Regions from separate parts of the Shewanella sp. MF05956 genome, predicted to be linked through region 2. Evidence: riboswitches for the same ligand, from Rfam matches in the RefSeq annotation. Region 2 holds a riboswitch; the other holds the start of a gene.

Region 1 (7,581 bases), on a different contig from region 2:
GTTGACGCTGAGCTCTACTGAACGGCCGGCGCCATTCATTTGGGGGAAACCTTGGGTGTTATCTTGCTTATATTGCGCAATACTCACCCCACCTAAAGGCAGTTGGTAATATTCATCAAGTAAGTTGTTTACTGCCAGAGTCATGGTTGCACCTTGCCATTCAATACTGCTTGAGATGTTCAGTAGTGAATAACTGTCAGTGGTGTTTTCAAGGCGATTATTGTCGACCCGATCTTTTGTCGCCACCCATTGCCAGCTAATACTATTGTTCCAATCACCACGTTGATGCTGAAGTGTTAACTCGCTCTGTAATGGTTTGATTTGATATAGAGGCGTATGGGTATCGTTTCTTTTGCCATGAGTGGCACTGATATTGGCTGCAACAACCCACTTACCATTATCGTTTTCTGTTAACAGGTAACTCGCATCTGCGCGCGAGCCATAAATTGTCGCATCGACATTGGTAAATTGTAAAATATTACGGCGGTTTAGCTCGATGCTCGTGCTATTAACGCTACCAATAACATCAGCATCAATATAGTCATTGATATCGCTATACCAGGCGGTAACTGAGGCCGTGAAATCAGTTTGCACTAATGTATATGCGGCGCTAAGAGTGCGAGCCGTTTCATGGTTTAAATCGGGATTACCTACATAGCCATTAGCATCGCCATACCAACCTATCATGGTTGTCGCCATCGTACTTTGGCCCCAGCTGTAGCGTTCATATAAGTTTGGTGCCCGGCCTTTTTGAGCTAAACCAAATTCGATGATTTCGGTATCGCTTAATTGATATCGTGCTAATAATGTGGCATCAATAATATGGTCATGTCGTGGTCGATAAAGCTGATTAAATTCATCTGCTGCCAACGCATTAACGTTACTCATACCCATCATACTCATGCTGTTATAAGGTTGCACTTCACCAGTAGTGGTCGTGACATATTCATAGCGAACACCCGCTGTTATCCACCATTGTGTATTTAGCGTTTGTTGCCATTCTCCGTAAACCGCAGCGCGTTTGCGTTTACCATCATTAATATTGACGTAATCATTTGGGCCCATCATGGATGAGCCTTCAATAGCAGGCCAGGTATCATCAAGTTGATACAGATAATATTCTTGTCCAAGCAATAACGTACTGTCATTACTCATAGGGAGTTGCCAATGCAATTGGTAACTAAAATCTTTACCTGTGGTTTCCATCGGCATCATGCCGGTTTTTTCTGGCGTGAAGAAACCCATATCATGTTCGACACTGTGCCAATTCGCTTGTGCACTAAATTGACCTTCATTTTCAAGTGCTAATTGATAACGCAGTATTGCACCATAACTGTCGTTGTTGGTCATATCCATATACTGATTGGCGAACCCCTGATATGGAATATGTTGATGGGTTAATTTAATGGCAAGTTGTTGGGTATCATCTTGCCATGCTGCAATTAAGGCATGGTTTTGTGCTTGATATAGCGTGTCTAACACGGTGTCGCCATTACCATCGGTATAACTATTGGCGTCTTCAAAAGCGCCTTGGTAGCTAAAACTCAGTGCTTTACTGGCGACGGTGGCATTGACACTGGCTAAGCTGGTATCGCTAACACTTCGATAACCTGCAGACACATTACCGCTATGCCATGTAAGTTGGTCTGTTAAGGAAAACTCTGGGTTAAAACTATTGATTTTAATCACACCGGCAATGTTATCTCCACCGGCACTGACCGGCGACACACCTGCAACCACTTGGGCTGAGGTAATTTGACTTGCTGCCACGTAAGATAGTGGTGGATTCATGTGATTGGCACATGATGAAGTAATGTCATTGCCGTCGATAAGCACTTTAATGCGATCGCCCATCATGCCATTCAAAATCGGTAAGGCTGAAACACCGCCCGCTTGTGAAAACTCAACACCTTGTTTTGTGAGCAAGCGTTCCGCTGAACCTAATAAATCTTTATCACCGTTTTGTTGACCGTGGACTTCAACTCTTTCAATGTCTGAATATGTGTCTTGTGTTGATGGCTGTGCTGCAACAGGTGCAGACAACACTACCATTATGGCGAAAGATATTGATGAGTAAGCAGTGTTAATATTATGATTAGATTTAATGCTTTGTGTTTTTAATGTGGTCAAAATCATCACCGTATTTATTATATTGTAAATTAGGATGAATATATTTCATCGCTATTTTTTGCATTAGAAAATTATAACCTACTAATAAATCTATGGAATGCGACATATTGTCGCATCTAAAATGATGACTTTTCGCAGTGTGAATCAGCTTGTGTGAACTCAGCCGCAGCGTCATGGTTTTGGATATGACTGCTCTGTTTTAGAGTGAATAAAGTGAAATACGTGCGAAATTTAATGCTTGTTTTTTTATTGTAAGCTTGCCTATACTGCGGGACATCTTGTCGGAGTGCCATTATGGCTGAGACCGTTTATTCGGGATCCGTTGAACCTGATCAGGCTAGAACCTGCGAAGGAAACAAGCGTAATAATCGTTTTTATTACGGCATCATGTTGATAATTTAGCGTTTTGGTTGATGGTTTTTTCACAGCCATTTATTCACTTAACCTAAGCCTAAATCGATACAGACAGTGTCATTGTAATGATTGATTATTTATATGCGTCACAATCTTTTTGTGGCCATAGCTTTGCTCAACACCTCTCCTGACAAGCAACTCTACTCTTAAAATGAGGTTGCTAATGTCACATTCAAACCGTCGTCAGACACGAGCGAAAGCTCAACAATTTATCGATACCCTAAAACCATTACAACACCCAAATTCTGAAAAAGTCTATCTGCAAGGCAGCCGTCCCGATCTGCTGGTGGCCATGAGGCAAATCCATCAAGCCAGCACTCGAACGGGTGGCACAGATAAGCATCCTATCACTGAGACAAACCCTGCCATTATGGTTTATGACTGCGCAGGGCCTTATTCCGATCCCCATGCTGATATTGATGTCCGTCGTGGTTTAGCTCCATTACGTCTAGCCTGGATAACAGAGCGTCAAGATACTGAGCAATTAACCCATGCAAGTTCTGGCTTTACTCAGCAACGTTTAGCTGATGATGGTTTAGACCATTTACGATTTGACGGACTTAATGCGCCACGACGGGCCACAGTCGGCAAACGCGTCACGCAAATGCACTACGCTAGGCAAGGGATTATTACCCCAGAAATGGAATACATTGCCATTCGTGAAAATATGGCGCGCGCCGATGTGCATGATAGCGTACTCACACAACACGCTCCCGGTGAAGCGTTTGGGGCGCACATTGGCCAACTGATTACCCCTGAGTTCGTGCGTGATGAAGTGGCAAGAGGCAGAGCAATTATTCCGCTTAATATTAATCATCCAGAAGCTGAACCTATGATCATAGGGCGTAATTTTTTGGTTAAAGTGAATGCCAATATTGGGAATTCAGCCGTAACGTCATCGATTGAAGAAGAAGTAGAGAAGTTAGTGTGGTCAACGCGTTGGGGCGCCGACACTGTAATGGACTTATCCACGGGGCGTTATATTCATGAAACCCGCGAGTGGATCATTCGTAATTCTCCTGTGCCTATTGGTACCGTGCCTATTTATCAAGCGCTTGAGAAGGTTAATGGGGTTGCTGAGGATCTTAATTGGGAAATATTTCGCGACACACTCATAGAGCAAGCTGAGCAGGGAGTTGATTACTTTACCATCCATGCCGGCGTGTTATTACGCTATGTGCCGATGACGGCCAAGCGTCTAACGGGCATTGTCTCTCGTGGTGGTTCCATTATGGCAAAGTGGTGCTTAAGCCATCACAAAGAAAGTTTTTTGTATGAACACTTTGAAGATATTTGCCAAATTTGTGCCCAATACGATGTGTCGTTATCGCTTGGTGATGGTATGCGCCCAGGCTCTATTGCTGATGCCAATGATGAAGCGCAATTTGCTGAGTTAGCCACCCTAGGTGAGTTAGTCAAAATAGCCTGGCAATATGATGTGCAGACCATAATCGAGGGTCCCGGCCATGTGCCGATGCAACTGATTAAAGTCAATATGGAAAAACAGCTTAGTCTGTGCGACGAGGCACCATTTTACACATTAGGCCCACAAACAACGGATATTGCTCCCGGTTACGATCACTTCACATCTGGTATTGGTGCGGCAATGATGGCGTGGTATGGCGTGGCGATGTTGTGTTATGTCACTCCAAAAGAGCATTTAGGTTTACCCAATAAAGACGATGTAAAACAAGGGCTAATTGCTTACAAAATTGCAGCTCATGCCGCGGATGTTGCCAAAGGGCATCCCGGGGCACAAGTGCGTGACAATGCGTTATCTAAGGCGCGCTTTGAGTTTCGTTGGGAAGATCAATATAACCTAGGCTTAGATCCTGACACCGCACGTGCGTATCACGATGAATCCCTACCGCAAGAATCAGCAAAAGTGGCTCACTTTTGCTCTATGTGCGGGCCTAAATTTTGTTCAATGAAAATCACCCAGGAAGTGCGTGATTACGCTAAATCTCTTGAAGATGCTAACACTCATGCCAAAGTGCAACACATTGAATTAACCACGGCGACTGATTATAACACCTTGGCAATGAAGCAAAAATCGGCTGAATTTAAAGCATCGGGTTCGGCTATTTATCATGAAGTCGCTGCTGCAAAGGCTAAAGAAGGGGTGGAGTAATGGCGACAAGTACGCACGCTAAAATCGATAACCTTATGCCAAAACCCATTGTTTGGACCATTGCGGGTTCTGACAGTGGCGGCGGCGCGGGTATACAAGCTGACCTACTGACAATGCACGATCTTCAATGCCATGGTTGCAGCGTGATTAGCAGCATTACTGCGCAAAATAGTGTGAATGTGACTCTCGTTGAAGCCGTTTCTGAGCAGATGTTAATTACGCAGTTAGATACTTTATGGGCTGATTTAACGCCGGTTGCGATTAAAATTGGCTTATTGGCCAATCAACAACAAATCGATATCGTTGCAAAATGGTTATCGCGATTAAGCCGGCTTTGCACATTACCTTTTGTAGTTCTCGACCCTGTGATGGTAGCCAGCAGTGGCGCGCAATTTTGTCAGCAAGCTATCAATTTTACGCCATTTGCTGGCTTAATCAGCTTGCTCACACCAAATCAGCATGAATTGTTTCGTTTAAGCTCGACATTATTATTGGAAAATACCAATCCAAGTAATGCAGATCTCAGTAATAAAAAGCCTAGGCATAGAGATTCTAGTCACACATTAACAAATCAACAAACTTCCGATACCAATACCGATAGCAACACAGATAACGATGAACTGAGCATGATAATGGCGGCTAAATGGCTTGCTAATCATTATCGTTGTCATGTACTAGCTAAAGGTGGCGATGCTGCTTGGCAACAGCAGCTAGCCACAGATGTTTATGTGACACGTAGTGTGGCGGGGGCGAGCCACATTCATGATAATCAAGTGTTTAAACTCACCAGCCCCAGAGTGAATACTAACAATAATCATGGCAGCGGTTGTACGCTGTCATCGGCAGTAGCGTGTTTTGTTGCGCATCAATTTTTGATTCATGACGCGATTGTGTTGGCAAAAGCTTATGTCAATAAAGGTTTAAGTGACAGTTATGCTATTGGCGCAGGGCCTGGCGTATTGGCACGTTCAGGCTGGCCTAACGAATTAAGTGTGATGCCGACCATTACAAACGTTGAGGATAATAGTGCTTATCGTAGCAATAAAGCCTTTCGGCCTGTGGTGACGCCATTAGGTGTTTACCCCGTGCTGGACTCGTTATCACAGTTGCACTCGGTTCTCGAGGCTGGGTGCCGTACCGTGCAGTTTAGAGTTAAATTATCTCAACCTATTACCGAGTTAACGTTACAGGCATTAGAGCAAAATATTATTGATGCAATTACTCTAGGTCGCGATTTTAACGCGCAACTGTTTATCAATGATCACTGGCAATTAGCCATAAAACACCGTGCATTTGGGGTGCATCTTGGCCAGGAAGATTTAGCCAGTGCAAATCTGGAGGCAATAGCTGAGGCAGGTTTAGCCTTAGGTATATCGAGTCATAGCTATTTTGAGGCGTTGTTAGCCCACCAATGTAAACCGTCTTATATCGCATTAGGTCATATTTATCCTACCACAACCAAGCAAATGCCATCAGCGCCTCAAGGGGTGACTAAATTAACGCATTATGTGAATTTGTTGGGCAAACATTATCCCACTGTAGCCATTGGCGGCGTTGATGTTGAGCGTCTTGAGCGACTGGCGAGCAGTAAAGTGGGGGATGTTGCTGTTGTCAGAGCGATAACTCAAGCGAGTCATCCCAGTGAGGCATATCGTTTAATGCATCAACGTTGGCTGCAACTCACTCGAGGCCATCAAGTGCCTAAGGTTATGAGTGCGCTTAAGGAGGCGATATGAAAGCGTTAACGGACAAGCAATATCGACAGTATTCGCGCACCATGTTGCTTAACGACATTGGTGAAACAGGGCTGTTGGCGATTATAAATAGTCAGGTGGCCATTATTGGTTTGGGTGGACTCGGTCAGCTGGTGGTGCAATATCTTGCAGCTGCAGGCGTTAAGCACTTTATGCTAGTCGACCATGATGTGGTGGCGCTCGATAATTTACCAAGACAATTATTATACAGTGAGGCCGATATTGGTCAGCATAAAGTCAGTGTCGCCAAACGCACATTGAGTCGTTTGTACTCAGATGTCTATGTCAATGCGATTACCGATAAGTTAACCGAAACTAACGTTATTGAGTTTACCAAGTACTTAGATACCGACACATTGGTGTTTGATTGCACCGATAATTTAGTTGCTCGTCATGTGATTAATCAGCTTTGTGTTACTCAAGGTTTAACCCTTATTAGCGCGGCGATCAGTGCGTATCAAGGACAATTATTCTGTATCGATTTTGGCGCTAAATTAACGCATGAGAAGCAATATGGTTGTTATCGCTGTTTATACCCTGAAGATATCGACATTAAGCAAACCTGTTCGCAGCAAGGTGTACTTGGGCCAGCGGTCGGGGTTATGGCCAGTATGCAAGCGTTAGTCGGTTTGCAGCATATCTGCAATACCTTCACTCAGTACGGCATTTTACAGCGCTTTGATGCGTTAACGCTACAGTGGCATCAAGCCAAAATGAACCGTGATCTGCAATGTACATTATGCCAACAGCCGCAATTGCAGGAGTACGCAAATGAATGCTAATCAACCATCTCAATCTATCAATGTGATGATCAACGGCGTTGCAGAAACGTTGGAGGGGCACGTGACAATCTCAGAACTGTTGATATTAAAGCAGCTGCCGATTAACGCCATCGCTGTCGTGGTTAATGATGAAGTGCTACCGCGCAGCCGCTGGAACCATGTTATGTGTCAGCATGATGACTCTATTTGTGTGTTTTCTGCTGTGGCAGGAGGGTAACTATGTTAACGATTTCCGGTCATCAATTTACCTCTCGGTTATTTACTGGAACAGGTAAGTTTAGTCATCAAGACATTATGTTAGCCGCAATCGCGCAGTCTCAATCACAGTTGGTGACATTAGCGATGAAACGCATTGATTTACATGCTAACC
Region 2 (7,581 bases):
GTGGGTGCAACCACCGCTGGAGTGCCGACATATAAAAAGCCCACAATTTGATCGTCTGCGGCTAATCCTAAAGCGGCATTCACATCAGCATTAAAAGCAAAATCACCACTGCGCCATACTGCGCCAATACCTAGAGCGAATGCGGCTTGTTGCATGGCCATGGTGGCGCAGCCTGCTGCGATATGTTGCTCTAAAACTGGCACTTTGTCATGCTGTTGCGTTTTGGCAACAACGGTTATCACCATAGGTGCACGATATGGCATATTGCCGGCCTTGGTTATCATGGCTTCGTCGGCACCTTGTGCTTTGGCTGCGGCAACAAATACATCAGCCAATTTTGCTAAACCATCGTCAACGGCAATAATAAATTCCCACGGTGTTAGTGCGCCGTGATCGGGTACTCTAGCTGCAGCGTCGAGTAAAAAAGTCAGTTGTTCTGCCGTTGGTGCTGGGGCGACTAGACGAGGTGTTGACTGGCGAGTCAATAACAGTTGTGTTGCGTCCAAGGTTCAATCCTTTCAAGTAAAATCATGCGAATGATATTAACAAAAATCCCACCAATTTGGTGGGATTAATTAAACGGGTTTCATCGACTGAGTGAACAACACTACTTTAATAAGCGACGGCTAATAAAATAGTCGACACTGGTGTAACGTCCACCGCCAATAACCAATAACGCTAACAACATGAATAAGTAAGTAATGGCGAATTCGATACCATTATTTAAAATCACAAAATTGCCAGAGCTGGTCAGCCATTCGTAATTACCATGCTGTTGTAAAATAGATTTAGCCGCAGCCAGTTTTTCTGCTGATGCCATCACGTTTTCATTGGCAAGCCATGAACTGGCATCGGCAATAGCTAACCATCCATTAGGTAAATGCACTGCAAATGCTGCCACTAGCATGGTGATCATCATAGGCAATGCGACTAATCGAGTGGCTAACCCCACCAGCAATAATGCTCCGCCAATTAGCTCGGTACCTGCCGCTAATGCTGTCATGACTTCTGGCATGGGTAAGCCTAAACCCCAATCTGGGTTTCCAAACCAGGCTGCGGTGTCGTCAAAATGAGACAGTTTATTGTAGCCTGCTTGCATTAATACGGGAGCAAGATATAGCCTTAAGGCCAAAGCGGCTAAGCCTTCTGAATGCTTAACCACGTGTAAAAATTGTTGATATAACCCGATTAACGCCTGCATAAATAATTCGTCCTAAATGTGTAGTGAATCAAAAGACCTGCTTTAGCGGCAAAATCTTTCAATTCACGCTGAGGTATCTCAGTGAGGTTCAGTTATTTATCTAAGTGCAATTCGGTTAAATCGTCAACTAACTCGGTTAATTTACCATTAAAGTGTTTGCGCTGTTTGTCGCTAAAGCTTTGGTTTAAAGCAATTATCATCACCCCAAACTTATGTGTATTCTCAGTGACATTATTTTGATAAACAGATGACTTTAGCTCATCAGGTGCGGTGAGTAAGCGTGTCATTTGTGCGGTAAAATAGTCAGCCTCATTACGGCGCAATAAAGCTTGCTCAAATTGTCGTAGCCATTCGTGACGGTATTCTAACCACATATCTAAGGTGGCTAAACGCTCTGTATTGGCTTGATGAATAATCTGCTTTTGCGCTTCACTGACACTACCGGTCCATTCTTTTAATTGTTTTTCGATACGTTTGTCTGAGTCTGTTATCAGTTCACTTTGCTCTTTACCGGCGTATTCTTCAATTAACTCTTTTTGCTCTTTTTTAAGCTGAGTTAATACCTGTTGAACTTGTTTGTCATCAAAGCTTACTACTATGGGGAGTAAGTCTGGCATGACGACATTAAAAATTCGATACCAGTGCGCTTTGGCCATAGTGACTTGTTGCTGCCATAACTCTGGTGTTAATGAATATTCATTGGCTTGAGTTGATAATAAGGTTAGCTGATCGCGGTATCGAGGTAATTCGTCTTGTCGATGCCATACTAAAAACTGTTCAACGAGTTGATCAAATTTATTTTGCTGATCACGATTTAAATCAACATATTCTTCAACTTCCCACTCGATGGCCCAATCAAGAAAGAAATAGCTCACCTTGGTTGAACAGCCTACAAATAAAACCGTACAGCACAATAATAACAGCAGTTTTTTGCTCACAATTGGTCCCTCAAAATTAGGTGAATCTATACTATACCCAAACAACCTGAAGATACGTTGATTAATGGATTAGGGCTAAGTATTGATTGTAAAACTTAATGTATTTAGCCATCGCTAATGTATCTTGTTTAGATTCATTAGCCGCCATAAGCAGTGACCACATTGCCGAAAATAACCAAAAACAGTTTATCGCAGCAGGCATTGCCGCTTTAGCGGCGGCTACATCGGTCAAACTCGACGTTTGGCAATATTGCACAATAACCTTGTGGGTTAATTGCGCCACTTGGTCTTCTGTTAAGTTATGGGTTGCTACAGTGCTGGCTAAATCAAACAATGGATGGCTGGCAACAGCATACTCATAATCAATACAAATTATTTTACTTTGCGGCAATGCGCTATTTATGTGGGTGGGACTTAACAGCAAATTGTGTGGGGTTAAGTCGCGATGACAAAAAATAGGCAATAAAACACAAGATTCTAACTGTGATAACCAATGCCTGATACGCATGTTCATGCGTTGTAATGTTTGCCATGCGTGATGCCACTGCTCGTTAGTTTGCTGCTGACTCAGCGTATCTAATTGCAGAGCATATTGCTGCCATTGTGCACTCACACTTATGCTTTTAGACGGTACGGGTAATTGGCTCAGCGATGCAAATAATTGCGCCAACAAAGCAACCGCATCCACATTCGGATGAGCGATTGCCGACAATGGCCGAGTAGATGAATGGCCAAACATGGATGAGAACTGGCTCCAATCGCCTTGCGGTTGAGCGACAAAATCACTTAAATAAAATTGTTTGTCGTCACTTACCCACTCGAGTTTCGGCGCGATATTCGCCGCGATAGCAGAGCGCCAACATTCAACCTCAAGCGCCCTATTACACCAATGACTGTGGCGTTGATTGACGCGCAACACCTTGTCACCCAAGGGGCAAGACAACAAATAATTTTGGTTACTTAAGCCAGTATTTAATAAGGTAACGGCAGTGCATTGCGTTAATAATGAGTGATATGTTGCAGCGGGTATTGCCTGCTGCAACATATTAATGAACTCACTGGGTAAGGTGAGTAAAGGTGATGACATAAATTTTACCGCAATAACAATCTGATAATGCTGTGATTATACACTAATTGCTTGTTGAGAAAGCTTATCTTGTTTAACAATGGAGTGTTGATATTTTTTACGCCACATCATGTAACCGCCAACGGCCATTGCAACATATAGAATAAACAAACCTGAGGTCAACATCAGTCCTTTTTGGAAGTAAAGGTAGATAGAAACCAAATCAATCACCACCCAGTACAGCCAGTTCTCGAGCACTTTTTTAGCCACTAAGTACGTGGTAACAACCGCAAAACAGGTGGTGGCTGCATCGATATAGGGAAATGCTGCACTGGTGTAATTCGCCATACCGTATCCCACCACTATCGACACCAAAGCAGTAACAGCGATAACAATACTGTGAGTCGTCAACGACCAACTGCTAATGCTCAGTTGTGTATTCACTTCATGGTGTTGAGATTCCTGCACAGGCGGCACATGCAACCACAGCCAATAACCATAAACAGCCATGCCCATGTAATAAATATTGAGCACCGACTCCATTAATAGCGACACATTCCAAAACAATACAGTGTAAATGGCGGTGCTCAGAAACGCCGCCGACCAACACCAAATGTTAGTCCGCATTGCCAGAATAAGGTAAGCCAGCGCAAACATGACGGCAATGGCTTCCCAAAATGTCATGACCGACGCTTCGCTAAAAGCTTGTTGAATGGCTAACATCACGTCATTCATGGCTGTTATTCGCTATGACTTAGGTTAAGTTCGCCACCAATAAACTTGCACACAAATACGGCTTTGCCCCACTTCTCGTGAGCAGCTTGCATTTCAATGGCCAGCATTGACATGACATCAGCGTACTCACCGCACACTTGTGTTGCCATGGCATTGGTGACACGTTCAATATTGTTGTAGCTATCAACACGGCCAATAAACCACTTGATTGGATCAAGGTAGTTTTCGTTGAATGGATACATACTAATTTCAGCGGTTAATTTCATTGTTCATTTCCTAAACGGTATGCGGCACCGGGTGATGCCGCGGTTGAACTTACATAAATTTATAGTCAAACGTCACACCCACTTGGCGAGGATCGCCATAACGAATGTATTGTTTGTCGGCCCAATCTAAGTCGGGTTCGTTACCAAAATAGAAGCCGCGCACACCGTATTCTTTATCAAATAAATTACGGCCCCATAAGTAAGCCGACCATGTTGCTGTTTCGTAACCTAGGCGGGCATTATAAATGGTGTATGCATCTGATGTTGACTCGTTGCTATCTGAGTAATAAAAATCACTTTTGCCACTGGCATTGATATTAGCAAACCAACCCGAGTCGGCGACATACGTCATACCGGCACTGTAGGTAAAATTAGGAGAATGGGCGAGCTCACGACCCGACAAATCAATAATCGAGCCGTATTTGTCACTGTATTCATACTGGCCGTATTCGGTTTCTAACCAACCAACGCTGCCGTAAAACTCAATATTCTCAGTGACGTACCATTTAGCATCGACTTCAGCGCCGTAGTTTTGTGAGCTACCGGCATTTTCAGTAAATAATACAAATCGTTGTGGATTATCTGGGTCTTGTAAAGAGGCTGACACTTGTTGATCTTCACGATCCATGAAGAATATTGCCAATGTCGAGTCAACCTTGCCGTCTAACCAAGTCGATTTCATGCCGATTTCGTAGTTATATAAAATCTCGGTATCAAACTCTTTTTTGTTGGCTAACTCTGTTGGCAACGTCATATTAAAGCCACCCGCTTTATAGCCTCGCGCAATGCGTGCATAGGCATTATGATTGCTATTAATGGCTTTTGATAAGGCGATATGACCGCCCCACATGTTTTCTGACGGTTCAAAATTATCATTATTACTGTCGCGGTATTCACTGTCTCTTTGCTCAAAACGCAAACCGGTAGACAACAAATAATCATTGCCTAAATGACTGTCTAATTGAGCAAACACAGCATAATTTGTGGCTTCGTAGCTCGACTGTAACACTTCATCTGGCCAGGTGTTGTACTCTGAATATAAGTCATTATCTTCATTGAGGTTCATGGCATATACACCCACTAACCAATCAGTAGAACCTGCAAAAATCCGCCCTGCATCTTTTGATGATAAACGAAACTCCTGGGTAAGCGTTTGGCGGTCGCCTTCTTTATCCCAGGTATAATCGTACTCACATGGCTCGCTGCCTGTGACGTTGTAGTCATCATCATACAAAGTACATTGCTTGCTGGCCCAGTAGTCAGGGTTTGCCCAGTCACCATCATATGCGTGGTGGTGGTCGGTTTGCGCTATCGAGGTGAGTGAGGTGAAGTCAAATGCTGTGGCACCGGTATAAATAAACTTAAGCCCAGCACCTGTTGTTTCTTGCGCATCAATACCCGGTTGATCGGTTAAGGTATTAGTGGTGTTGTTGTCTAGTGTCCAGGCATCATAACCGTTATCGAAATTGGCATGTAATAAGGTCAAATCAATTTGTAAATCGTCTGTGGCATACCAGCGTAATTTAGCGCGGGCACTGAGCTCGTCACGTTGATTGCTGTCGTCACTATTTAGGTACAGATTATTTCGGTAACCATTTTGAGTATGTTGTTCAACCGATACCCGATACAACAATTTACCTGAGTCATTTAATGGCCCAGAACTAAAGCCAGAAAACGTGCGTAAATCATCATCGCCAACGCTGACTTTTGCGCCATGCTCAAATGAATCGGTAGGATCATTACTTTTTAGATAAATTAATCCCGCTAAGGCATTGGCACCGTATTGTGTCCCTTGCGGTCCACGCAGCACTTCAACCTGTTGCATGTCATACATGCTCGACACCATGCCAAGTCCTGATAAATCAATATCATCGACCACAAAGCCAACTGATGAGTTTGGCGCGCCCTGGTATTGCTCTTGCTCGCCGACACCGCGGATTTGGAAGTATTTAGGACGAGAGCTACCACCAGACCAGTTAAAGTTAGCAATGGAATTCAGCACATCTTCAAAATGCTGCGCACCTTCGTCTTTAAGTTGCTGAGCATCGATAACGGTCACGCTCGATGGCATTTTATCAAGGCTGATATTACTAAAATCAGCATTAACAACAATGACTTCCATTTTTTCATATTCGGGAGTTACGCGCTCAACATCAGCCGTTTTGGCTAAAACAATCGGCGAGCTTAGTGCTGCGATAACCGCTAAGGCAATTGGGGTGTGGGTTAACCCGGTAGATTTTTTCGTGAACATAGGACCTCAAATAGTGATTTTGAGATCCGGCAAGAGTAGCGAATAAGAGGTGCACTTAAAGATAGTGTGGCCCATTCCTACGCCGGTATAAGCCGGATCAGGTTCTAAGGGTTCGTCTTAACGACATCTCAGTTCAGTATTGCTGAACACCCCTTGGCGGCCACGAGTATAAACTATCTAAAATCTGATTACACGATCCGTCATACAATTTGATAACACAAAAAGCACTTTGCCAATGTCGACATTATGCTAGTGCCTTTGTCGTATCAAACAAGCGGTAAACAGCGTGTACAAAATACGAATTTAAAGCGTTAATCAGAGTAGGTTTCGCGCACGTATATCTCAAAATGACTGACTTGAGTATTAGGTGCGACTGCACTGACTTGCAGTTGTTGCATGCCATGTAATTTTACCGACTTCCAACTTGTTGCTTCATTTTCAATGGTATAACCGTTGGCATCAAACCAGGTAAATTTGTATTGCACGCGTTGGTCATAACTCGATTTACTCTGAATTAACGCCGAGGCTTTAACTAAGTCGCCCACCATAATTGACGCAATATCAGTAACATTGACATCACTGGCAAAAGAGCTGCTATCAACGCGAACTTGCCCATTAGAGTCAAGGGCAATACCCGCGGTGTTGTGAGCACAAGCGCCAAGTAACAACGTTGATGTGAGTACGATAATCGATGCGAGTTTCATAATCTTTTCCTTAAATGTTACTGGCGGTTTGGGTTATTAATCTAATAAAAAATGCGCTCTGGCTGTGGCGATCAATTGTTTACGGTTAGTTTGCCAACAATTGATACTCACATTGGCCACGCGGCGCCCTTGACGGGTAATTTTACATTCTGCAAAGGTGTCTTGATGTAAACCTGCGCGTAAATAGTCAATTGAAAAGTCGACAATTTTAGGCACCTTTTTGGCCTGCATAAACACCATTAATTGCACAATGGCCGACATTTCCATAAAGCCTGCAATCACCCCTCCGTGAATAGCCGGTAGAATGGGATTGCCGATATTGTCATCTTTTGCGGGTAATCTAAATACCATTTCGTCGCCAAAACGGGCTACAGACATACCAATAAATTGTGAGTACGGCACTTTTTCAAGCAAATAACT

What was found. Region 2 has a riboswitch for thiamine pyrophosphate ahead of AC19MX_RS07995 (TonB-dependent receptor). Riboswitches for the same ligand answer to the same signal wherever they lie in the genome.
Region 1: it holds a riboswitch for thiamine pyrophosphate, as region 2 does, so the genes downstream of both, thiC (phosphomethylpyrimidine synthase ThiC) here and AC19MX_RS07995 (TonB-dependent receptor) in region 2, are expected to answer to the same signal.

The regions. Positions count from the first base shown of each region.
Region 1 is NZ_JCAYNV010000007.1:61,990-69,570, reverse strand. It holds gene AC19MX_RS09320 (TonB-dependent receptor plug domain-containing protein) at 1-2,136, opposite strand, end outside; TPP riboswitch at 2,403-2,502, shown strand; gene thiC (phosphomethylpyrimidine synthase ThiC) at 2,708-4,675, shown strand; gene thiE (thiamine phosphate synthase) at 4,675-6,411, shown strand; gene AC19MX_RS09305 (HesA/MoeB/ThiF family protein) at 6,408-7,211, shown strand; gene thiS (sulfur carrier protein ThiS) at 7,201-7,428, shown strand; gene AC19MX_RS09295 (thiazole synthase) at 7,431-7,581, shown strand, end outside.
Region 2 is NZ_JCAYNV010000006.1:2,358-9,938, forward strand. It holds gene AC19MX_RS07965 (NAD(P)H nitroreductase) at 1-506, opposite strand, end outside; gene AC19MX_RS07970 (HvfX family Cu-binding RiPP maturation protein) at 608-1,201, opposite strand; gene AC19MX_RS07975 (DUF6279 family lipoprotein) at 1,294-2,139, opposite strand; gene AC19MX_RS07980 (phosphotransferase family protein) at 2,201-3,226, opposite strand; gene pnuC (nicotinamide riboside transporter PnuC) at 3,263-3,940, opposite strand; gene AC19MX_RS07990 (hypothetical protein) at 3,946-4,206, opposite strand; gene AC19MX_RS07995 (TonB-dependent receptor) at 4,256-6,457, opposite strand; TPP riboswitch at 6,515-6,621, opposite strand; gene AC19MX_RS08000 (YcfL family putative periplasmic lipoprotein) at 6,769-7,161, opposite strand; gene AC19MX_RS08005 (PaaI family thioesterase) at 7,198-7,581, opposite strand, start outside.